DNA from 4 places in the Brenneria populi genome. Region 2 is predicted to be linked to each of the others. Evidence: predicted binding sites of a transcription regulator. Region 2 holds the regulator's gene; each other region holds the start of a gene.
What was found. Region 2 encodes LexA, which represses DNA repair genes until DNA is damaged. Its sites were predicted from a motif close to TNCTGTATGTACATACAGNA; they were not measured.

Region 1 (6,019 bases), on a different contig from region 2:
CATTAACGCGACGATGTCGTTAGACACCTGGGTGATCTCATCGTGCACCGCTTTGGTTTTCTCCGCGCCTTGCACCACCAAGAGTTTCTGGTATGCCAGCACCCCGGCATTCACATGATCAATCAGCCGGCTTGACTCCACGGTCTGTGGATAGACATCTTCAACGATGCCGCGCGCATCATTATAAAAGTCGGACAATCTGGCGATCGAGGTCAGGCTGACAACACAGATCATAATGACGAGAAGGATAAACCAGGCCACCAAACGTGTGCCGATTTTCCAGTCGGATAAACGCATACATCCCCCTTAACCACATAAAAAATAAAATATTTCTGAAAACACGTGAGGGATGTCAACAAGATGTGCAGCTATGAAGGAGAACGGTCGCTATGCATTAACACAAAAAATGCAAAACAGCGACTCTGACAAAATCACTACCGCCGAGATTCAAAAAATAATGCTTACAGCCTGAGGAAAATAGCTTAAACCAGATTTCTCTATAAGAAACTCACGTAAGGAATGTCCAGCCAGAAACACCTATCGGATATCAGTATCCTTTCTCAAATCCATCCGCAACAGTCTCTCTCACTGTGCTTTTTGTTCTATCGGCCTAGCCCGGCATTTCTTTACCGGTCGATCGCTAAAATATCCCGAACGAATCATGGGATAGTCCATAACCGTCAATATAATCAGCTGGTTGAAATAGGAAATTTTAAGTCGAAAAGACTATGGACTGGGCGCCGCCGTGCGGGAGCCTCAGGCCGCTCCCAATATAGACGAATACCGAACGTTTAAGCATCGAAATACGCCGGGCGGCCGCAGGGGCGAGGCGTCGTAAGCGGGAACCTCCCCTCCGTTTCCCCTAACGGCATCGCTCCCGAACGGAGCGCCTTTCAAATAGCGGATACGGGAAGGTTACGCTGGTTGGCGCGCCAGCATCGGCTTCAGGAAGCGCGCCGTATATGACTGTTCGCACTCGGCGACCGTCTCCGGCGTGCCGGAGACCAGAATTTCGCCGCCGCCGCTGCCGCCCTCCGGCCCCAGGTCGACGATCCAGTCCGCGGTTTTAATCACATCCAGATTATGTTCGATAACCACGATGGTATTGCCCTGATCGCGCAACTGGTGCAGAACCGCCAGCAACTGCTGAATATCGGCGAAGTGCAGGCCGGTGGTCGGTTCATCCAGAATATACAACGTCTGCCCGGTGCCCCGTTTCGACAGTTCGCGCGCCAGTTTCACGCGCTGCGCCTCGCCGCCGGATAGCGTGGTCGCCGATTGCCCCAGACGAATATAGGAGAGGCCGACATCGATCAGGGTTTGCAGCTTGCGCGCCAGCGCCGGGATCGCATCAAAGAATTCGCGCGCCTCTTCAATGGTCATCTCCAGCACCTCATGAATCCCCTTGCCTTTATACTTAATTTCCAACGTTTCGCGGTTATAACGTTTGCCTTTGCACTGATCGCACGGGACATAAATATCCGGCAGGAAGTGCATTTCCACTTTGATCACCCCGTCGCCCTGGCAGGCTTCGCAGCGGCCGCCGCGGACGTTAAAGCTAAAGCGGCCGGGATTGTAACCGCGGGCGCGGGCCTCCGGCACGCCGGCGAACAGCTCGCGAATCGGCGTAAAGATACCGGTATAGGTCGCCGGGTTGGAACGCGGCGTGCGGCCAATCGGGCTTTGGTCGATATCGATAACCTTATCGAAATACTCCAGCCCCTGAATGTCGCGGTAGGCGGCCGGCTCGGCCAGCGTGGCGCCGTTAAGCTGACGCTGCGCCAGCGGGAACAGGGTGTCGTTAATCAGCGTCGATTTCCCCGACCCGGAGACCCCGGTAATGCAGGTAAATAGCCCTACCGGCAACGTCAGCGTCACGTCTTTCAGGTTATTGCCCTTCGCGCCCACCAGCTTCAGCACCTTGGTCGGATCGGCCGGCACCCGATGCTCAGGCACGTCAATCTTGCGTATTCCGCTGAGAAACTGGCCGGTGAGCGACTCCGGCACCGCCATAATCTGCTTGATGGTCCCTTCGGCGACCACCTCGCCTCCGTGGACCCCGGCGCCGGGGCCGATATCGATCACGTGGTCGGCGGCGCGAATCGCGTCTTCGTCATGTTCGACCACAATCACCGTGTTACCCAGATTACGCAGATGAATCAGCGTTTCCAACAGACGCTCATTATCCCGCTGGTGCAGGCCGATTGAAGGCTCATCCAGCACGTACATCACGCCGACCAGGCCCGCGCCGATCTGGCTTGCCAGGCGGATACGCTGCGCTTCGCCGCCGGACAGGGTTTCCGCCGAACGTGAAAGCGACAGATAGTTCAGCCCGACATTCACCAGGAACTTCAGCCGGTCGCCAATCTCCTTCAGCACCTTTTCGGCGATTTTGGCCCGCTGGCCGCTCAGTTTCATATTCTGAAAAAAGCGCATCGCATGGCCGATGCTCATATCAGAGATTTCCGGCAGCGTGGTCTGCTCAACGAACACGTGGCGCGCCTCTTCGCGCAGCCGCGTGCCGCCGCAGCTGGCGCAGGGGCGATTGCTGATAAATTTCGCCAATTCTTCACGCACCGCCGTCGACTCCGTCTCTTTATAGCGGCGCTCCATATTATGCAGCACCCCTTCAAACGGATGACGGCGCACCGAGGTATCGCCCCGATCGTTGATATATTTAAATTCGACGTTTTCCTTACCGGAGCCATAGAGAATCAGCTGCCGCACAGAGTCGCCGAGGCTGTCGAACGGTGCATCGACATCGAACTTATAATGCTCCGCCAGCGAGCGCAGCATCTGGAAATAGTAGAAGTTGCGGCGATCCCAACCGCGGATCGCGCCGCCCGCCAGCGACAGCTCCTCGTTCTGTATCACGCGCGCCGGGTCGAAAAACTGCTGAACGCCCAGTCCGTCGCAGCTTGGGCACGCGCCGGCGGGGTTGTTGAACGAGAACATGCGCGGCTCCAGCTCATGCATGCTGTAGCCGCATATCGGACAGGCGAAATTCGCGGAAAACAGCAGTTCGGGCACGGTCGGGTCGTCCATATCCGCCACCACCGCGCTGCCGCCGGACAGCTCCAGCGCCGTTTCAAACGACTCCGCCAGACGCTGCGCCAAATCATCCCGGACTTTGAAGCGATCGACGACCACTTCGATGGTGTGCTTTTTTTGCAGCTCCAGCTTCGGCGGATCGGAAAGATCGCAGACTTCGCCGTCAATACGCGCGCGGATATACCCCTGCGTCGCCAGATTCTCCAGCGTTTTGCTATGCTCGCCCTTGCGCTCTTTCACGATCGGCGCCAGTAGCATCAGCCTTTTGCCTTCCGGCTGCGACAGCACGTTATCCACCATCTGACTGACCGTTTGCGCATCCAGCGGCACATCATGTTCCGGACAGCGCGGCTCGCCGACGCGCGCAAACAGCAAACGCAGATAGTCGTGGATTTCGGTAATCGTGCCGACGGTGGAACGCGGGTTATGGGAGGTCGATTTCTGCTCGATGGAGATGGCGGGCGACAGCCCTTCGATATGATCGACGTCCGGTTTCTCCATCAGCGACAAAAACTGGCGGGCGTAGGCGGAAAGCGACTCGACGTAACGCCGCTGACCTTCGGCGTACAGGGTGTCAAACGCCAGCGACGACTTGCCTGAACCGGATAATCCAGTGATGACTATCAGCTTGTCGCGTGGGATTATCAGATTGATATTCTTAAGATTATGGGTACGGGCACCACGAACTTCGATATTATCCATTCACACACTTCCCGGAATAAATACGGTCTTGCATCATCTCGCGGACGGAGACAACCGATACGAAACATGCAATTATGGCACAAAAAAAACGTCAGGCGCATTTTTAACCTTGATTGACACGACCCTTACAGGCGCCGAACCCGACTAGCCTACCACCAAAAATCCTGAATGGATATACAGTGTCGAATGCAATCGCTGCAATTCGCCCATTGATTTTTGATTCAGTCCCGCAGGTATGATAGATACTCTTATCATGCTAAAATCGATCGTTTATACTTTTATATAAATTGATTTATCAGGAGAGACAAGCATGGCCAGCAGGGGCGTTAATAAAGTGATTCTTATCGGAAATCTGGGGCAGGATCCGGAAGTCCGCTATATGCCGAACGGCGGCGCCGTCGCCAACATCACGCTGGCCACGTCCGAGAGCTGGCGTGACAAGCAGACCGGCGAGCAGAAAGAGAAAACCGAATGGCACCGCGTAGTGCTGTTCGGCAAGCTGGCCGAAGTCGCCGGCGAATATCTGCGTAAAGGTTCCCAAGTTTATATTGAAGGTTCGCTGCAAACCCGCAAATGGACCGATCAGTCCGGCGCCGACCGCTATACCACCGAAGTGGTGGTCAACATCGGCGGCACCATGCAGATGCTGGGCGGACGTCAGGGCGGCGGCGCGCCGGCCGGCGGACAACAGTCCGGCGGCTGGGGACAGCCGCAGCAGCCGCAGGGCGGCAACCAGTTCAGCGGCGGCGCGCAGGCTCAGCCTTCACGTCCGGCGCAGAATAATGCGCCGGCGCAAAGCAACGAACCGCCGATGGATTTCGACGACGATATTCCGTTCTAAAAAATACCCTAGCGTTTTTTGTAAAGTTTTCATTTGTGAGCCCCGTGATTCGGGGCTTTTTTTTAGAAACGTGAAGCCTCTTGAATGTGTAAGCATTGAGAGGTTTTTTTATATGTCTTATGTTCATGAGGGCGCTAAAATCGGACGAAAGTTTTATAACGATTGAGAAAATTGCGCAAAAAAACTTCAGTTAATTGATCATTTCCATCCCCGCTGATAATGACGGAAAAACACTACCCCGAATTCGACACTAAACGTATCATATTGAAATATTTATAATATTCACTAACCGAGTCAGTATATCCAGGCGGTATTTTAATAATATTCTTGAATGTTACATTATCCAAGCGTATTGTGATACGGTAAGTATCGAATTGGTGATTTAAAACTACCGTAACTTAAAAAAATTACAGACATAAAATAAATGGAAAGTAAAAAAATAAAAATTTATAAGATCGCTGATTATTTACTGACAGCATGATGGAGGCGCGGGTAACATGTCAGACAAAAAATTTTTACCGTTAATCGTCGCTTTCATCACCATGCTTATAGTAGGGACGGACCTTTTTGTCGTATCGCCTTTGCTTTCGATGATTGCCGAATACTTAAACGTCAGCGTTGGAGAGGCCGGAATATCTGTCACTATATTCTCTCTAACATATTTGTTATCCGCCCCCATATTTGGAATGATTGGTGATAAATTTGAAAAGAAAACAATTCTTATTGTAGGGTTGCTGATTTTCTCTTTAGCAAATTTTATAACGGCAATGTCGGAAAGCTATGAGATATTTATCGTAGCTCGCGGAATTGCCGGTAGTGCAGCCGCGGCAATTAGCCCATCGATATACGCGTTAATAGGAACTAACGCCCCCAATCAGCGTAAAGGCACCTGGATGTCGATCGCCGTTGCTGGTTTTCTTATCTCACTCACTACTGGCGCGCCAACCGGTATTTATATCTCACAGCTTAGCAATTGGAATACCGTGTTTATGGTAATCGCAGCGGCATCCATATTATTGGCAATTTTAAATTTCCGTATTTGGCATTCTAACATACAAAAAACACCAACGGCGGACATTAACAATGGAAATAATATAACCAGAAAGATTAAAGCGGTATCCATTACAGGAATCTGGGGTTTTTGCGTATATTCTCTATATACTTATTTATCAGCAGGTCTTCAGTCTATAGGCAATTATAGTTCCAGAATGATAGGCATTTCGTTGATTGTTTATGGTATTGGCGCAGTCATAGGAAGCCTTAGCGGCGGTAGACTTTCGGATATATTGGGTGCCAAAAGAGTTGCTGCATTCAGCCTTATTTTTCTCTCTTTGGCCGGGATACTTATTGCTTTTCTTCTAGAACTGCCCCCTTCCTTAAGGATCATTACCGTTCTGGTATTAGGCTTTTTTTCCATTGTTGCAT
Region 2 (6,019 bases):
ACAGCCACACTTCAGCGCTGTTTATCTGCGATCGCTGCGGCCTGGTCACCGAACGCCAGACAGAAGGCGTAGAAGATACGCTGCGAAACCTGGCGCAACAGGCGGGATTCACCTTACGCCATAGTATTATTGAAGCGCATGGGTTTTGCGAGGGATGTCAGGAGGTCGCATCCTGCAAGCACCCCGAACAGTGCGATCACGACCACTCTGTTCCGATCAAAAAGCGCTAACGCCGGGCGAGAGGGGGATGGGTGGGGAACATCCGCTGTCCCCGTTATATCGCTGAAACCGGACCTTCGCAGTCAGCAAGAGCTATCTCTTTTCCAGACCTGCATTCCGCCGCAGCCGCAAATACGCTGAAATGGTCAACACCTCGACACAGGATCCATTTATTCATATTTGCGCGTGTCGGCGTTACCGGTTAGCAGTCGCGCTTATTTTTTCTTTCCCATACCTTTACTTCTTTTATCAACCGGCTATTCGGCTGGCTTAAGGTTGCTACATCACACCACCGGTTAATCGCTTTCGGATTATCGCCGCGAAGCCATTATGTTATTAGCCGGCTTATGCCGTCGCGCTTCGCGCCGCCGGTGGTACGGTTCGCCTCCTACCGCCTGTTAAGTATAGTCTCTACTGACTTGCTCCTTATGCCTAGCGATATCGCCCTATGCACAATAAATTTCCGCACTATCGGCAACAGTCAGTAAAAGATAGCCAGATGAGAGGCGAACTTGCCGCACTCTTAGCTACAAGATAACGCTCTCCATCTCCTATTTATCATGCCGTCTCAAGCGCCGCTACGATTAATTTACCGCCGCCGTACTTCAATTGCATAAGCGCCGGCGGCTTGGGGGATGGCGGCAATAAACAGCCTCGCCTCAGAGGCGAGGCGAAAAGGCGTCAAATAAAAAATAGCGTTTGAGATGGGGGGAGGGTTGCAAACGCCGGAATCAGCTCCAGTCGCTGTTACGAATAACGCCGACCGCCAATCCTTCGATGGAGAAACTCTGTTGCCGCAGATCGACGACGATCGGCGCGAACTCCTCATTTTCAGCCAGAAGATGAACGGTATTGCCCTGCTTCTTCAAACGTTTAACCGTGACTTCATCTTCGATGCGCGCCACGACGACCTGCCCGTTATGGACATCCTGCGTTTTATGCACCGCCAGTAAATCGCCGTCCATAATGCCGATGTCTTTCATCGACATTCCGCTGACGCGCAATAGAAAATCGGCGCTGGGCTTAAACATCGAGGGATCGACCTGATAGTGGCATTCAATATGCTGCTGAGCTAACAGCGGCTCACCCGCGGCGACACGGCCAATCAGCGGAATGCCGGCCTCTTCCTCCATCAGCAGGCGGATGCCGCGCGATGCGCCGGAGACAATTTCGATAACGCCTTTACGCGCCAGCGCCTTTAAATGCTCTTCTGCGGCATTCGGCGAGCGGAATCCCAACTGTTGGGCGATTTCCGCGCGCGTCGGCGGCATGCCGGTCTGTGCAAGATGATCGCGGATCAGGTCATAAACCTGCTGCTGTCTGGCCGTTAATGCTTTCATTCCGCCCCCCTGGTTGTTTATACAGTTTTGCTGTGAGTATATACAGCTAATCGCCAATTGGGAACCGGGATGTGAGTAAACCTCGGTTTTTTATTACTTTCCGCAAGCTTTCACGCAAAGTGCCGCCAAAGAATGCTGCCCCAGACGACGACGGCCAGGAGGATGGCGATAAACACTGCGGCCGAACCGATATCCTTCGCCCGGCCTGATAACTCGTGGCGTTCAGTGCCAATGCGATCGACGACCGCCTCGATCGCGCTATTGACCAGTTCAAACAGCATAATCGACACAACGGATCCGATAAGCAGCAGTTTTTCAACCAGGGTTACGGACAGCAGACAGGCGACGATCGCCCCGACGATGGCCAGCACCGTTTCCTGGCGAAATGCCGCTTCGTGCCGCCATGCCTGTTTCAATCCCTGCAGGGAATAGCCGGTCGCTTTGATTATCCGGGTTATCCCCGTTGCCTTATTCATCCGCCCTCCATTATTTATTCGCATTCGGCGACATTTTAACGCCTAACCGTTGTCTTATCACAACAGATCTCCAGCGCAGTTTCTGGTATCCTTGCGACGCATTGCTAACAAGAGGCTTCTAGTTGTTATGTCAGGTTGGCGTAAAATTTACTATAAACTACTGAATTTCCCACTAAAATTGTTAGTGAAAAGTAAGGTCATTCCCCTGGATCCCGTGGCTGAATTGGGGTTGGATCCCTCGCGCCCGATCCTCTATGTGCTGCCTTACAATTCTCAGGCGGATTTACTGACGCTCAGGGCGAAATGTCAGACGCTGGGTCTTCCCGATCCTCTCCGTCCGGCCGACATCGGCGGAACACAGTTGCCCAGCCACGTTTTCATTAACGATGGTCCGCGCGTTTTCCGCTATTACGTTCCCAAAGAGGAATCGATAAAGCTGTTTCACGACTATCTGGATCTGCATCAGAGCAATCCCGATCTCGACGTACAGATGGTGCCGGTTTCCGTCATGTTCGGCCGCTCCCCCGGCCGTGAGGGACAGCAGAATCAGGAGACGCCGCATCTGCGCCTGCTAAACGGCATTGAGAAATTTTTTGCCGTATTGTGGCTGGGCCGAGACAGCTTCGTCCGTTTTTCCAGCCCGGTGTCATTACGCTACATGGCGACCGAGCACGGCACGGATAAGACCATCGCGCACAAGCTGGCCCGCGTGGCGCGCATGCACTTCTCCCGCCAGCGCTTGGCCGCGGTAGGCCCGCGTCTTCCGGTACGTCAGGAGTTGTTTAATAAGCTGCTGAACTCCAAGGCGATCAAAAAAGCCGTCGACGACGAAGCGCGCGGCAAAAAGCTCTCTCATGAGCGGGCGCAGCAAAACGCCATTGCCCTGATGGAAGAGATCGCCGCCGACTTCTCTTATGAAGCCGTGCGCTTATCGGACCGCGTATTAGGCTGGACCTGGAACCGTCTTTATCAGGGAATTAACGTCCATAACGCCGAACGGGTGCGTCAGCTGGCGCAGGACGGACACGAAATTGTCTATGTTCCCTGCCACCGCAGCCATATGGACTACCTGCTGCTCTCCTACGTGCTTTATCACCAGGGGCTGGTTCCGCCGCATATCGCCGCCGGGATCAACCTGAACTTCTGGCCGGCCGGCCCGATCTTCCGACGGCTGGGGGCGTTTTTCATCCGCCGCACGTTCAAGGGCAACAAGCTCTATTCCACGATTTTCCGCGAATATCTGGGCGAGCTTTTCACCCGTGGCTACTCCGTCGAATATTTTATGGAAGGCGGACGCTCGCGCACCGGGCGCTTGCTGGAGCCCAAGACCGGGACGCTGGCGATGACCATCCAGGCCATGCTGCGCGGCGGTACGCGCCCCATCACCCTGGTACCGATTTACGTGGGCTATGAGCATGTTATGGAAGTCGGAACCTATGCCAAAGAGCTACGCGGCGCGACAAAGGAAAAAGAGGGCTTTGTGCAGATGGTGCGCGGCCTACGCAAGTTGCGCAACCTGGGTCAGGGTTATGTGAATTTCGGCGAGCCTTTGCCGTTAACCACCTATCTGAATCAGCATGTGCCGCAGTGGCGCGATGCCATCGACCCGATTGAAGCGCAGCGCCCAAGCTGGCTAACGCCGACGGTGCAGGCCGTCGCGCTGGATATCATGACGCGCATCAACAACTCCGCCGCGGCAAACGCCATGAACCTCTGTTCCACCGCGCTGCTGGCTTCGCGCCAGCGTTCTCTCACCAGAGAGCAGATGCATGAGCAGTTGGATTGTTATTTGCAGCTGCTGCGCAACGTTCCTTACCATAAGGACATCACCGCGCCGCAAAAAACGCCGGCCGAATTGCTGGAACATGCGTTGGGTATGGATAAATTTGAAGTCGAAAAAGACAGTATCGGCGACATTATTATCCTGCCGCGGGAGCAGGCCGTGCTGATGACCTATTACCGCAATAATATCCAGCACCTGCTGATCCTGCCGTCGCTGATCGCCAGCATGGCGATCCATCACCGTCGGATCACCATGGCTGAATTAATCCGTCAGATCACGCTGATCTACCCTCTACTGCAGGCGGAGCTGTTCCTGCGCTACGGCAAAGAGGAGCTGCCGGCGGTGTTATCGGCGCTGACGCACGAACTGGCGCGGCAACAATTGCTGTGTATTAAAGAAGAGACGCTGCTGATCAACCCGGCGCGTATCCGTACGCTACAACTATTGGCGGCCGGGGTGCGCGAAACGCTGCAGCGCTACGCCATCACGCTGTCGTTGCTGGGAGCGAACCCGGGCATTAATCGCGGAACGCTGGAAAAAGAGAGCCGGAATATGGCGCAGCGGCTGTCGGTGCTGCACGGCATCAATGCGCCGGAGTTCTTCGACAAAGCGGTGTTTTCAACGCTGGTGGCGACCCTGCGCGCCGAAGGCTACATTACGGACAGCAGCGAGGCGCCCCAGGGCGATATTTTGGCGATTTACGATACGGTGGGCCATTTAATTACCCCGGAAGTCAGGCTGACGATTGAAAGCGCCAGTTCGCCCGCTGGATCCGAAAGCCCGAAAGCCGAGCTTCCCCCGCCTCAGGCGTAATCACTAACCGGAAAGGCGGCGAAGTATCGCCGCCTTGCGCCCATTTCATCCAGAGCGCTTACAGGCCGAACAGCACGCCGATAAACAGCGCCATGCCGACATAGTTATTATTCTTAAACGCACGAAAGCACGCATTCCGCTCCCGCCCGGCAATCAGCGTCTGCTGATAAATAAATAGCCCGGCGGCAATCAGCAACGCCAGGTAAAACACCGGCCCCAGCGCCGCCATATAACCCAGCGCCGCCAGCAGCAGCAGCACGCCCAACTGCAGCAGGCCGATAATCAGGGTATCGAAGCGGCCAAACAAAATAGCGGTGGATTTGATGCCGATCTTGAGATCGTCATCCCGGTCAACCATCGCATACTGCGTATCGTAGGCGACCGTCCAGCAGACGTAAGCCAGAAACATCATCCAGCAAGTAGCGGGCAGCGACTCGCTGACCGCCGCATAGGCCATCGGTATCGACCAGCCGAACGCCGCGCCCAGCACAAACTGCGGCAAGTGGCTGACGCGTTTCATAAACGGATATATCCACGCCAGCGCCAGCCCGGCGACGGAAAGCCAGATCGTCATCATATTCAGCGTCAGAACCAGGCCGAACGCCAACAGGATCAGCACGACAAACAAGATCTTGGCGGACTGCTCGCTGACCATGCCGCTGGGCAACGGACGCGAAGCGGTGCGCTTGACGTGCCCGTCGAAATGACGATCGGCGTAATCATTGATCACGCAGCCGGCCGCCCGCATCAAAAAGACGCCGGCGACAAACACCAGTAATGTCCACGGTTCTGGAGCCCCGCGCCCAGCCAGCCACAACGCCCACAGTGTCGGCCACAGCAGCAGCAGAGAACCTATTGGCTTATCAATACGCATCAACCGACAGTAAGCCAGCCACTTCCCCGCCGTTACACTTCTTTCCAACGGACTAATCTCCTCAATTACCGGCTAGCCTTCACGACTCTCCGTCAAATAAAGCGGCGCCTCTGGTAAAAATAGCTCGGTCAACAATAACGGATGACCAGAAAGACGCAAACGGGAACGCCGCGCCCACAGCCCTTCACAGAGTCCGACATGTATATAATCACGCGTCAGAGCGTCATGCTGAAAAAGATAACGCCCCAGCGGTACGCTACCGATGTTCGTCAAGTCGATGCCGGCGCCGGCCAGCGTTTGCCGGGGAATCAGGGTACGACCGAATAACCAGGGACGCCCGTCGCCATAAAGCACGACTTCGCGCAGCCAGTAACGCTCACTAACCGGCAGGTGGGCGCATTCATCATCCGGCTCCCCCGGCGTGACAAAGCCTTCACTGCGGATAGAGACCGTCAACCGAACGCAATGCGCCTCAAGGCGCCGCGTCATTGAATGCGTTTCCATCAGCCAATCC
Region 3 (6,019 bases), on a different contig from region 2:
ATTCAGCGCTGGTGGTATTTAATGCCGATTATTTTTATTACCTACAGCCTCGCCTATCTCGATCGCGCCAACTATGGTTTTGCGGCGGCGTCGGGTATTGAGGTGGATTTGGGCATCAGTAAGGGAACGTCTTCGCTAATCGGCGCGCTGTTCTTTCTCGGCTACTTCTTTTTTCAGGTGCCGGGCTCCATTTACGCCGTCAGGCGCAGCGTGCGCAAACTGATTTTCGTCAGTTTGGTCCTCTGGGGTCTATGCGCCGCCGCAACCGGATTGGTGAATAACATTCCGATGCTGATGGCGATCCGTTTTATCCTTGGCGTGGTGGAAGCGGCGGTAATGCCCTCAATGCTGATTTATATCAGCTCCTGGTTCACCAAAGAGGAGCGTTCGCGCGCCAATACGTTTCTGGTATTGGGCAATCCGGTGACCGTTTTGTGGATGTCCATCGTCTCCGGCTACCTGATAAACGCGTATGGCTGGCGCGAAATGTTCATCATCGAAGGGGCGCCCGCCATTATCTGGGCGTTTATCTGGTGGTTCCTGGTTCGCGATAAACCCTCCGAAGTAACCTGGATGAGCGCGCAGGAAAAAGCCGACTTTCAGGCGGTGATGGATGCCGAACAAAAAAATATCAAACCCGTCCGCAACTACGGCGAAGCCTTTCGCTCGCGCAATGTGATTATTCTGTGTGCCGTACATGCGTTATGGAGCATCGGCGTTTACGGTTTTATGATGTGGATGCCTTCGATCATCAAATCCGCCGCCTCTTTGGATATCGTGTCCGTCGGCTGGCTCTCGGCGCTGCCTTACTTCGCCGCTATCGTACTGATGCTGACGGTTTCCTGGCTGTCGGACAAGATGCAGAACCGTAAACTCTATATTTGGCCGTTACTGTTGATCGCCTCGTTGGCATTTTTCACCTCCTATGTCATCGGGACGCAATACTTCTGGGTTTCTTATGCGCTGTTAGTGGTGGCCGCCGCCTGCATGTATGCGCCCTATGGCCCGTTCTTCGCCCTGATCCCCGAACTGCTGCCTAAAAATGTATCCGGGGTTTCTATTGGCCTGATCAACAGTTTCGGCGCGCTGGGCGCGTTCCTCGGCGCCTGGCTGGTCGGCTATCTGAACGGCATTACCGGCAATCCGAGCGTCTCCTATAGCTTTATGGCCGTTGCGCTGCTGCTCTCGGTGCTGCTGACCATTACGGTTAAGGCGCCGGGCGATGAGAAAAAATCACGATTGGCGGCGTCGCACCCTTAACGCCGGCGCCGCCCGAGCGGGCGGCGTCAGCCGTTGCCGAACAAGACATCGAGCGCTAAGCGTGCGCGGTTCGTAAAGAGGCGGCGGGTGCGTTGTGGTAACGTCGAACCGTGCGAATGTAGCCTTATCCCGCAAGATTCACTCTTGCGGAGCCGTCGTTCGCGCGAACGCTTTCCTCTTCGCTTGCATCGCCGCCGGCCTGAAACTAAGGCGCCGGGATGGTAAAGCGGCGGTGGATCGCCTCCAACTCATCCAGTATTTCTTGATCCAGCGTGAGCTCCAGACTGGCGAGGTTGGTTTCCAACTGCGCTATTGAGGTCGCCCCCAGCAGCGTGGTGGCGACAAACGGCTGTTGGCGCACGAAGGCCAGCGCCATTTGCGCCGGGTCGAGACCGTATTTTTGCGCCAGCGCCACATATTCGGCGATAGCCTGTTCGGCATGCGGAGCGTTATAGCGAACAAAGCGGCTGAACAGCGTGTTGCGCGCGCCGGCGGGTCTGGCGCCGTTAAGGTATTTCCCCGTCAGCGTGCCGAACGCCAGCGCGGAGTAGGCCAGCAGCTCCACGCCTTCATGCTGGCTGATTTCCGCCAGGCCCACTTCAAAACTGCGGTTCAGCAGGCTATAAGGGTTTTGAATCGACACAATGCGCGGCAGGTTATGCTTTTCCGCCAGATGCAGATAGCGCATGACTCCCCATGGAGTTTCGTTGGAGACGCCGATATAGCGGATTTTCCCCGCCCGAACCTGTTCGCTCAGGGCTTCCAGCGTCTCTAATAACGTAACGGCCGGTTTTTCATCCGTATATTGATAATTCAGTTTGCCGAAGTAGTTGGTTTGCCGCTGCGGCCAGTGCAGTTGGTATAAGTCGAGATAGTCGGTATTCAGACGCGTCAGGCTTGCATCCAGCGCGTCGCGGATGTTTTTGCGGTCCAGCGCCTGCTGCGGGCGAATAGCGCTATCATTACCGCGCACCGGGCCGGCCACTTTGCTGGCCAGAATCAACTTTTCACGTCCGCCGCGGGATTTCAGCCAGGAGCCGATGTAGTTCTCGGTTAATCCCTGCGTTTCCGGGCGCGGCGGCACCGGATACATCTCTGCGGTGTCAATCAGGTTAACGCCGGCGGCAATAGCGCGATCCAACTGGGCATGCGCGTCGGCCTCGCTGTTTTGTTCGCCGAAGGTCATGGTGCCAAGACCCAGAACGCTCACTTCTAAAGAACTATGGGGAATACGGTGATATAGCATTGCCAGCTTCCTTTATCTCTGCGAATGGCCGGTGTTGTTATACCCGTCATCTTCAGGCGGCAGGCGTATCGCCGCCCGCATCCTGAACGCTCATGGGTATCGACACCTGAATTCGACTATAACGGAGCCGTGGCATGTGGGGAAGCGTCTTTATCGTTTAAAGCCGCGGGGGCGCAAGGTTGGCTAAAAACGGCGAACATCAGCGTTCGATTATCTGGGAGACCCGATCGCCGTTAATCTGTCTCTCGTTTCCCTCTTCATCGATGTAGCCGATCATTCCGGTCTCTTTGTCCAGGACCGGTTTACCGTGCGTCAGCAGCATTTCTCCCTCTTTCGTCGCAATCACATAGTTACCGGCGCAGCCGCACAGGGTGAACAGCAGCGTCAGCGTTACCGCTATTTTCATCCGAACTTTCATCATCATTACCTGTTACCGAATTACCTGTTGCCGAGAGTAAAAAACGGGAGCCGTCGGCGAGTCTAACAAATAGATCGTGAGGATTAAGTAAGAATAGTGGGAAAAATTGATAGGAGGAAGCTAACGTCCGTTAAGGCCGAGGACGCGTCCGAAGCGGGGGAGAGGGGACGCCTCGCCCCGCGCCTTTCGGTCCGGCAGACGGCCGGTCAACCGTCTGCGGCTGTTCAATCTGCCGCGTTGGCTTTTTTGCCGCGCAGCAGATTCAGCGCTTCCACCGACATGGAGAAGAACATGGCGAAATAGATGTAGCCTTTCGGCACATGAATATCGAGGCTCTCCAGAATCAGGGTGAACCCTACCAGGATCAGGAACGTCAGCGCCAGCATTTTGACCGACGGATGGCGATCGACGAACTCGCCGATGGCTCGGGCGGAGAACATCATTACGCCAACCGCGATCACCACCGCCGCCATCATAATAAACAGATGGTCGGAAAGGCCGACGGCGGTAATCACCGAGTCCAGGCTGAAGATGATATCCAGCAGCATGATCTGTACGATGGCGCCCCAGAATGAGTGCACCTGAGTCGCATGCTCCTCCGAGCCGCCTTCTACCATTTCATGGATCTCTTTGACCGATTTCCAGATCAGGAACAGCCCCCCGAAAAACAGGATCAGATCCCGGGTGGAGATCTCATTGCCTAAGAGGGTAAACAGCGGATTTGTCAGGCGGATAACCCAGGCGATGGACGCCAGCAGCCCCAGACGCATCAGCATGGCGCCGAGCAGCCCCAAACGGCGAGCTTTATTTTGTTGGGCTTTGGGTAATTTGGCGACAACCAGCGACAGAAAGATAATGTTGTCGATACCCAGAACGATTTCCAGAATAGTCAGCGTACCCAGAGCTAACCAGGCATTCGGATCAACAATCCAATCGAACATTATATCAAAGTACCTTAAACGAAATGTAAACAATATTATACGCTGCTAGCTTAGCGAGCAGGCAAGAAAAAAACGTCGCCGGCTATAGCAGAAAATGGCGCGCCAGCAGGGGAGCGGTGAACGTTTTCTTTAAGTAGAATCCACGTGGCAAGGTCAGAATCGGTTGTCCAAACTCGCCAATCGCTTCCGTCAGCGCATGGCTATTCGCCGCTTTGGGGCGCAATTGTAGCACTTCGCCGTGGCGCGCGGTGACTCTTTCAACCCGGCCGAGCACAATTAAGTCCATCAGCTCTTCCCAGTCGCGCCGTAGCCGTTCCTCTTCTTCCCGGCTGGGGCTCCAGATAAGCGGCGCGCCGATGCGGCGCTCGCCCAGCGGAATACTGCGGGAGCCTTCGACCGGTATCCATAACACCCGCGCCAGCTTGTGTCGGACATGGCTGCTTTCCCAGGTGACGCCGCTGTTGCCGGTTAACGGCGCCACGCAGACGAAAGTGGTCTCCAGCGGCCGTCCCTGTTCGTCGATGGGAATGGTCTTCAGTTCAATGCCGATGTCGGGGAAATCCTGCTCCGGTTTGCTGCCGGCGCTGGCGCCCAGAAAGCGCTCCAGCAGTACGCCGATCCACCCCTTATCCCGTTTCAGATTGGCCGGCAGCGGCAGTTGCGCGATATGCGCCAGTTCAGCCAGGTTGTAGCCAGCAAGCGATTGGGCGCGCTGCAGCAGCTCCTGCTCGCTCTGCGGCGGCGCGATGGAAACGGAGGGTGAATTCATAACGTCTATGGCCTGATTTTTTCTGATTAAAAAAAATACAATGTTTAAAACGCGTTAGTGCACAACCTGATAGCCGGTTGAGAAATTCAATAATAGCATGATTCATAGCGATTTTTTTTAGCGGCGCGACGCCGGCCGGGTCCGCGTTGGCAAACTGTTCACCTGTCGACGCCAACAATGAACAGGATCTTACACCATCTTATCCACAGATTTCTTGGATAACCGGCATAAAGATAGATTACTGGTTTGATTTACAGCCTTGACGCCGGGGGTTTTTACTGTTTTTGTCTGTTTTTTGCCTGATGGCGGCGGCGCTTCTGTGGATAAAATCGGCGTCGCGCGATCTTTCGCCACCGTTTTGGCGGCGGCTGTTCAATCGGAGGATCTTCCGGTGATCTAGCTGTTAAAAAAATACCTAATGCAATGAATGGCAATGATTATTTTTTTATTGCCGCCGGCGTGCCTTTTTAAGCGAAAAATAAGTTTTACTCACTTTTTCATGGGTTCTACACAAAGATGTCCACAGAAATAGTGAATAAAACGGCCATATTGAACTTTACATGTTTATAACTTCGATTAACTCTGTGGGTTATCGCACATTTATTAGAACGATAACTGTTCCAAGCAGTGGTTTACCGTCTGGCGGGAGTGTGAAACAATCAAGTCATCTTTGCATTTAAGTCTATCGAGGTAGTCCGGTGATCGATGATGATGGCTACCGCCCGAATGTTGGTATTGTAATTTGTAATCGGCAGGGACAGGTCTTATGGGCCCGCCGTTACGGTCAGCACTCCTGGCAGTTTCCCCAGGGGGGGATTAACCCCGGAGAAAGCGCGGAACAGGCGATGTACCGCGAACTGTATGAGGAAGTGGGGTTAAGAAGAAAAGATGTCCGTATTCTGGCATCTACCCGCAGCTGGCTGCGCTATAAATTACCGAAGCGTTTGGTGCGTTGGGATACAAAGCCGGTATGTATTGGCCAAAAGCAAAAGTGGTTTCTGCTACAGTTAATGTGTAATGAGTCGGATATCAATATGCAAAGCAGTGGCACGCCCGAGTTTGATGGTTGGCGCTGGGTCAGTTACTGGTACCCGGTCCGCCAGGTCGTTTCTTTCAAACGCGATGTTTACCGTCGGGTGATGAAGGAATTTATCAGCCCGGTGATACAGCTTCAGGAGAATGCCGCGGTTCGCCCGGCTTCGTCGTCCGGCTTCCGGCGGAAAAGAGGATAATACAGGCACATCATGCTCACGCGCTTGCGGGAAATTGTCGAAAAAGTAGCGGCGGCGGCCCGCCTTAGTGATGCGCTGGAAATTCTGGTCAATGAAACCTGCCAGGCGATGGACACGGAAGTCTGTTCAATTTACCTGGCCGATCACGATCAT
Region 4 (6,019 bases), on a different contig from region 2:
TATGGTTAAAACTTAAGCCTGAGGCTGAGTTACCACGTCTTTGATGCCTTTAACTTCGATCTCTACGCGACGATCCGGTGCCAGGCAGTTGATCAGTGCAGCGCGCGGCTTCACGTTGTCACAGGTGGAACCGGTAACCGGGTTGGATTTACCCTGGCCGCGAGCAGAAATCTTGTCTGCCGGGATACCTTTGGAGATCAGGTAATCAACAACGGTCTGAGCGCGTTTTTCAGACAGCGCCTGGTTGTATTGTTCGGAACCTAAACGGTCCGTGAAGCCCAGAACAACCACTGAACCGTCTTTCGGATCCAGAGAGCTCAGCTGAGTATACAGCTGATCCAGAGATTGCTGGCCTTCTGCTTTCAGCGTGGATTTGTTGAAGTTGAACAGGACGTCAGACTTCAGGGTGAAACGTTTAGTTTCAACAACCGGAGCCGGGGCCGGAGCCGGAGCAACCGGAGCTACGTAGTCATCCTGACCGAAACGGTAAGACAGACCAACGCTCATCAGCATGTTATCAGGACGGGCGCCGACGGTAGACGCGTCACCGATATTGCTAACCCACTGGTAGTCTACACGGGTAGCCCAGTTTTTGTTGATGGCGTATTCAACGCCAAGAGCCGCCAGAGGGGAAACGCCGGTGTCATCGTTGTCCAGGTTGCGAGTGCCGCCAGCATTGCTGTCCGCACGCCATACCATGCCGCCTAAACGCGTGTAGACGTCCAGGTCAGGCAGCACTGGGTAGCTGAGTTTGGCAGCAAGCTGAACGCCCTGAGCCTTGAAGCTGGCGCCGTCGGTGTTCGACCGTGATGAGCCTGCGTATTTAATGCGGCCCAACCAGTCGTAACCCAGTTCAAAACCCAGATAAGGGTTAGCCTGATAGCCCAGGAACGCGCCTGCGCCTAACTTGCTTTTGATTGGGTTGTTGTTGATGCCTTCATAACCGTTTCCGTAGAAACCGGTGTCATGAAATTGAGATACGCCCAGTTTACCACCGACGTACCAGGTATCATCTTTAGGTGCGGCTTGAGCTACGGTAGCGAAGCCAGCCAGTGCCACTGCAATTGCGATAGCTGTTTTTTTCATTTTACGCCTCATTATCATCCAAATCGGCAATTAACGCGGAAGGTTAATAGACCTTTGGTTAAAATCCTTTAACAGGAGACTTTGCTCTTATTTATTACCCACTACCAACTATATTGGCGTTATAAAAGAGCAACTCCAGCGAGTCAAAGTCTACAACGTGATTAGAAAGTTACAAGTATGATGTGATTCGTATCATAGATAAATTAACGATCCATACATACTTACTAACAAATAGTAGATGCTTTTGACAGATATCACAGGTTTTCTTCCGTGAAAAACGCGTCAGGAAGGCTTGATAAAGCCTGAGCCGCCGGGAAATGTTCTGGTTATCCCGCCAATCGGATGAGATAATTCTGAATTTACTCAATGATACAAAGTTGAGTGAATTTTTAGGCTAGAAAACAGTCTATGGACGCCGATATCCGCATTTTCTGGCCGCATGATAAAACCATAGGTGTTTCCTGACTGAGCCGCCCGGCGTAATCTGACCTTTTCCTCTTCCGTCAACTCTTCCGTTAACCAGCACAGTACCGCGCTATAGTTACCGGACAGTAGCGCTTTTTCCATGGCATCTACCGTGAAAAGGGGGTTGATATGATTTAGCTGAACGCTTTTATCGAGCGGTAGACCGGATTGCTGCAACCAGGGGCGGCTGAGTTTCTGCTGGGGTGACAACCAAAGCAGCCAGCGCGACTGTGCTCCCAGCTGTTGTAACAGCGGAAGCAGCAAATGCGCAACGATGGGCTGGTCCGCGCTGTAAACGATCTCGCTGATAACCCCGCCACAGGAGGCGGAAGAGGCCGTCGCCAATTGGTTACCGGAAAACGCTTTCTGCTGAGCGGTGTAAAAACGTTGTGGCTGAGTGCGCATAGTGAGTTCTCCCCCATAAACATACTGTATGTATTTACAGTATATCTGACGCGGATAAAAATCAACCTGATTTTTTCAAAGCGCTTCGCATATTCGGCATGCAACGCTTAACAAGATCATTTTGTGTTTGAAGACGCTTTTGCCCTGTGATTAATTACTTGTTCCTGTTATGGATATTCCTGCCTGGCAGGAACCGCTTATTTCAATACTAAGGGTCACAGTAATGAAACATTTATGCGAAAAAAGGATTTTGCAGTCTAAGCGTCGCTTTGCGTCTTTAGGGGAGATTACGTCGCGTTCCCAATTTGGTGGTTACAGTATCGCAGCAAATAAAATTATTTTTGCTCTGGTTTCGGGCGGCGAGCTCTACCTGCGAGCCAGTAAGCAAGATGAACGTCACTTTCATAACCGCAATATGTCTCGCCTTATTTACACCAAGCGGGGAATGCCGGTTCCGTTAAATTATTACCTTGTCGACGAGTCGTTATGGGAAGACCATGGGCAGCTGCTGCATTTCGCCAGAATGTCGCTGTCTGGCGCGCGGCAGGATAAGGAGGCCAAGAGCGAGGGGGGGCGCTTAAAGGATTTACCTAACCTTAATCACGATCTGGAGCGTTTGTTATGGAAGGTCGGCATTAAGAATATTGATGAGCTTCAGCAGTATGGCGCAAAAAACAGCTATTTGAAATTGCGGGCCATTAGCGCAAATCTGAGCGTTAATATATTATTGGCGCTGGCCGGCGCGATATGCGGCATGCACCAGGCGGCATTGCCGAATGGTATTCGCAGGGAGTTGCTGGAATGGTATGAAAGCAATGCCGTGTCCTCTTTTAAAAGACACAAGCATTGATTCGGGGGCCGCTTTATTCTCTGACTATTTCCAATAGCTTAATCAATACTGTTTTTTAACTGGGTCAGTTCGGGCAATAGCTCGATAAGCAGGCCTATCTGCTGGAGAACCAAGAGTTCTTTGCTATCCGGTTCCGCTGACAGGGATTGAATGCGGCTGGTGATTGCGTTCAATTCCTGACTTATTTTCACATCCTCTTTCCCATACTGATGCAGCGCCTCTTCAACATAGCGAACCACATCGTCCAGCAATTGCAGGGTTTGCGGCGATGAGATTTTTTCGCGATGAGCGCCTAATGTGGAGATGTAACTCAGCAAGGTATGATTGAGGCACATCAGGCGGAAGGCCGTCTCCATCTTATTGCGAATGCCGTGGGGCTCTGACGACATATTAGACACCACGGACGCTAGCTCCGCATCGCAGTTGTGTGCGTCGCGACGGGCGATACGGTAGGTCAGGCTATTGTCTTTTCCCTGATGGTATTGCGTCATAATCGCATTCAGATAGCGGCAGTTCGCACTCAGCGTTTTCTCGATGACGGCCGGCAGCCCGCGGAAACGCCAGTCCGGCCAGATAAAACTCACCGCCGCCCAGGCGATGGCGCAGCCGAGTAACGTATCGATTACCCGCGGGGCCGCGACTTCAAAGCCTTCTCCCAGCAGGTTGAAGCATAATAGAACCAATAACGTAATGAACATCGTGGCGTGCGCGTACTGTACGTGACGAAAAGCGAAAAACAGCACGCCGCTAATCACAATGAGCGTCAGCTGTCCTTCCGTCGACGGCACGAAATACAAAATGGGCAACCCCAGCAGAATCCCCGTCAATGTACCGATGATGCGCAGGGCCAGACGGCGCCGGGTGGCGTTATAGTTCGGCTGGCAGACAAATAGGCTGGTTAACAATATCCAATATCCATGATGCATGCCCGTCAGTTGGATAATGGCATAACCGCTGCACAGCAATACCGACATGCGAACGGCATGGCGAAACAGCGCGGATTGCGGCGTCAGATGGCGGCTGATTCGCAGACGGATATCGCTCCAGCCGGTGATTTTGTCATCGGCCAGCGTATTTTCCGGATTGTTTTCCTGTTCGATGGTCTGTTCCGACTCAATGGTCGAGAGCTGAGCGTCGATCGCCCGTAGATTGTTCAGTAAATATTGTAACGGTTTGATTTGCGACGCGGTGACGCTATGGCTTTCAGCAACGCGCGTAATGGCCCGTTCAAGGTGGACGAACGCATATTCAATGCGGCTATCATGCTGATATTTTTGATGAAATAAAATGGATTGCGCGAGCTGCTGGCAAGCTCGAGCCTGCATTGAGAGCAGGCGCTGAAAACGAAACAGCACGTCGCTATAGCGGAATTTTTCCCGTAGCTGGGCGTAATTCATATGGGAGGAGCTGGCTCGCTCATGGATATCCTGCGCGACGAAGTAGTAATGCAGCGTTCGGCGCGTGCTTCTCTGACCGCGATCGCCTCGCAGACGGGTCAGTAACGACGATTTCGCCTGATTCAGGGTCGCCACCAACTGACTGTTGACCATCGTGACTTCGATCAATGGCTGGTTCGAGTTCTCTTCAAGATCGGGATCGAAGAGATTGGCTTTGGCATCAAGATAGCGGGCAAGCTGCTGATAACACTGCGCCAGATTGTCCTGCAGCGGGCGGATGGGGAAGATCAGATGCCCGAGCAGAGTGAGCAGGTTGTACCATAGCGCGCCGATCAGCAGCATGGCGGGCTGCTGATACCAGGTATCGTAAAGCGAGACCCCCAACATGGTGTAGACCGCGATTAGCAGCGCGCCGAAGGCGATGGTGGCGTAACGCTGTCCCAGCGCGCCGAGCAGGATAAATCCCCAGGTAGATAGCGCCAGTCCGATGCCGAATAACCAGGGATAGGGGAATAGCAGCTCGATCGAAACGGAGGCGATAAGAAAGCAGAGCAGGGTGATGAACAGGTTACGCAAACGCCCGGTCAGCCGATCGTCAAGGTCGGTTAATGCGGCGGCGACGACGCCGAGCGTAAGCGGAATGGTCGACGTCGGCTGGCCCAGCCACAGGGGAACGGCGGCCGCCCCGGCAAGCGCGATAAAAATGCGAATATTGTACAGCCAACTGCTGTTATAAATATAACGACGGATCCCGGGGGTGAATGCGAACAACGCGATTTCCTCTGACTCGATTAACGATGATAGTTGCGGCGGGCGTTTTCTTCTCTGGCCACACGCGCCGTTTCCACCGATACCACGCGGCGGCCGACCGGCCACAGCGCGATGGCCGCGATTTTAAAATTGGCGATGCCCACGGGAATGCCGATGATGGTGATGCACTGCGCAATGCCGGTAACGATATGCGACAGACAGAGCCACCAGCCAAAGAAGATAAACCAGAATATATTCAGCAGCGCGCCGCCGGCGTTTAAGATGGCGTTTCTTCCATCCGGACGCAGCTCATCAACGTGAATGGCTTCGTTGCCATAAGGAAGCAAGGATAATTTGGTGATTTCCCAACATGACCGAGTCAGCGGCAGAGTGAATATCAGCAGGGCGCTCACCACCGTGGCGAGCAGCCAGGATAGGGTGGTGAAAAATCCCCCCAGCACGAAATTAAGGATATTCAATACGGTGCGCATAATTTCTCCAGTGTTTTCAGTACGACCAAACTCTATGATGATAAACGAATTATTACATTAACTATACCCAAAATAGTGCCAGCCGCGGCAAAGCCGATGCACTTGCGGCTTGAAGTATTAAGGGGATATCGAGATATCCTAACCTGTTTTTAAGGCTAGGGCGTGAATGCCGACAACAGGTAAACTACGATAATGACGATGCGGACCTCACAATATTTATGGCGCGAATATGATGGAGCTTAAATCAACATCTTTAGGTAAGCATTTGGCGCAGCATCCGTATAACCGGGTGAGGCTGCTTAACGCTGGCGTCGAAGTGAGCGGCGATAAGCACGAATATATTATCCCGTTCAATCAACTTTTGAATATTCAGTGCAAAAGGGGGCTGGTGTGGGGCGAACTGGAGTTCGAACTGCCGGCTGGCAAAGTTGTGCGTTTACACGGAACCGAGTGGCAGCAGACCCAGGCGTTTTACCGTTATTTATGCCAGTCCTGGCAATCATGGAGCGAGGAGATGAGCCAGGTGAGCGCGGAGGTGCTGCAAAAGCAGGCGGATGAAATTCATCATCTGGAAC

Region 1: a site for LexA is predicted at 3,916-3,935, ahead of uvrA (excinuclease ABC subunit UvrA). Genes of this name have one in related genera too.
Region 3: a site for LexA is predicted at 4,874-4,893, ahead of mutH (DNA mismatch repair endonuclease MutH). Genes of this name have one in related genera too.
Region 4: a site for LexA is predicted at 1,979-1,998, ahead of sulA (SOS-induced cell division inhibitor SulA). Genes of this name have one in related genera too.

The regions. Positions count from the first base shown of each region.
Region 1 is NZ_JAYWTM010000033.1:1,768-7,786, forward strand. Features, by position in the region: gene VSX58_RS20340 (methyl-accepting chemotaxis protein) at 1-297, opposite strand, end outside; gene uvrA (excinuclease ABC subunit UvrA) at 916-3,753, opposite strand; gene ssb1 (single-stranded DNA-binding protein SSB1) at 4,064-4,594, shown strand; gene VSX58_RS20355 (MFS transporter) at 5,092-6,019, shown strand, end outside.
Region 2 is NZ_JAYWTM010000006.1:333,151-339,169, reverse strand. Features, by position in the region: gene zur (zinc uptake transcriptional repressor Zur) at 1-230, shown strand, start outside; gene lexA (transcriptional repressor LexA) at 951-1,559, opposite strand; gene VSX58_RS09020 (diacylglycerol kinase) at 1,670-2,035, opposite strand; gene plsB (glycerol-3-phosphate 1-O-acyltransferase PlsB) at 2,163-4,631, shown strand; gene ubiA (4-hydroxybenzoate octaprenyltransferase) at 4,690-5,553, opposite strand; gene ubiC (chorismate lyase) at 5,578-6,019, opposite strand, start outside.
Region 3 is NZ_JAYWTM010000020.1:5,782-11,800, reverse strand. Features, by position in the region: gene VSX58_RS16640 (MFS transporter) at 1-1,260, shown strand, start outside; gene VSX58_RS16635 (NADP(H)-dependent aldo-keto reductase) at 1,466-2,506, opposite strand; gene VSX58_RS16630 (YgdI/YgdR family lipoprotein) at 2,706-2,924, opposite strand; gene VSX58_RS16625 (TerC family protein) at 3,149-3,865, opposite strand; gene mutH (DNA mismatch repair endonuclease MutH) at 3,948-4,634, opposite strand; gene rppH (RNA pyrophosphohydrolase) at 5,333-5,866, shown strand; gene ptsP (phosphoenolpyruvate--protein phosphotransferase) at 5,879-6,019, shown strand, end outside.
Region 4 is NZ_JAYWTM010000001.1:108,106-114,124, forward strand. Features, by position in the region: gene ompA (porin OmpA) at 13-1,086, opposite strand; gene sulA (SOS-induced cell division inhibitor SulA) at 1,450-1,956, opposite strand; gene VSX58_RS00515 (TfoX/Sxy family DNA transformation protein) at 2,180-2,806, shown strand; gene yccS (YccS family putative transporter) at 2,845-4,974, opposite strand; gene VSX58_RS00525 (YccF domain-containing protein) at 4,995-5,444, opposite strand; gene helD (DNA helicase IV) at 5,677-6,019, shown strand, end outside.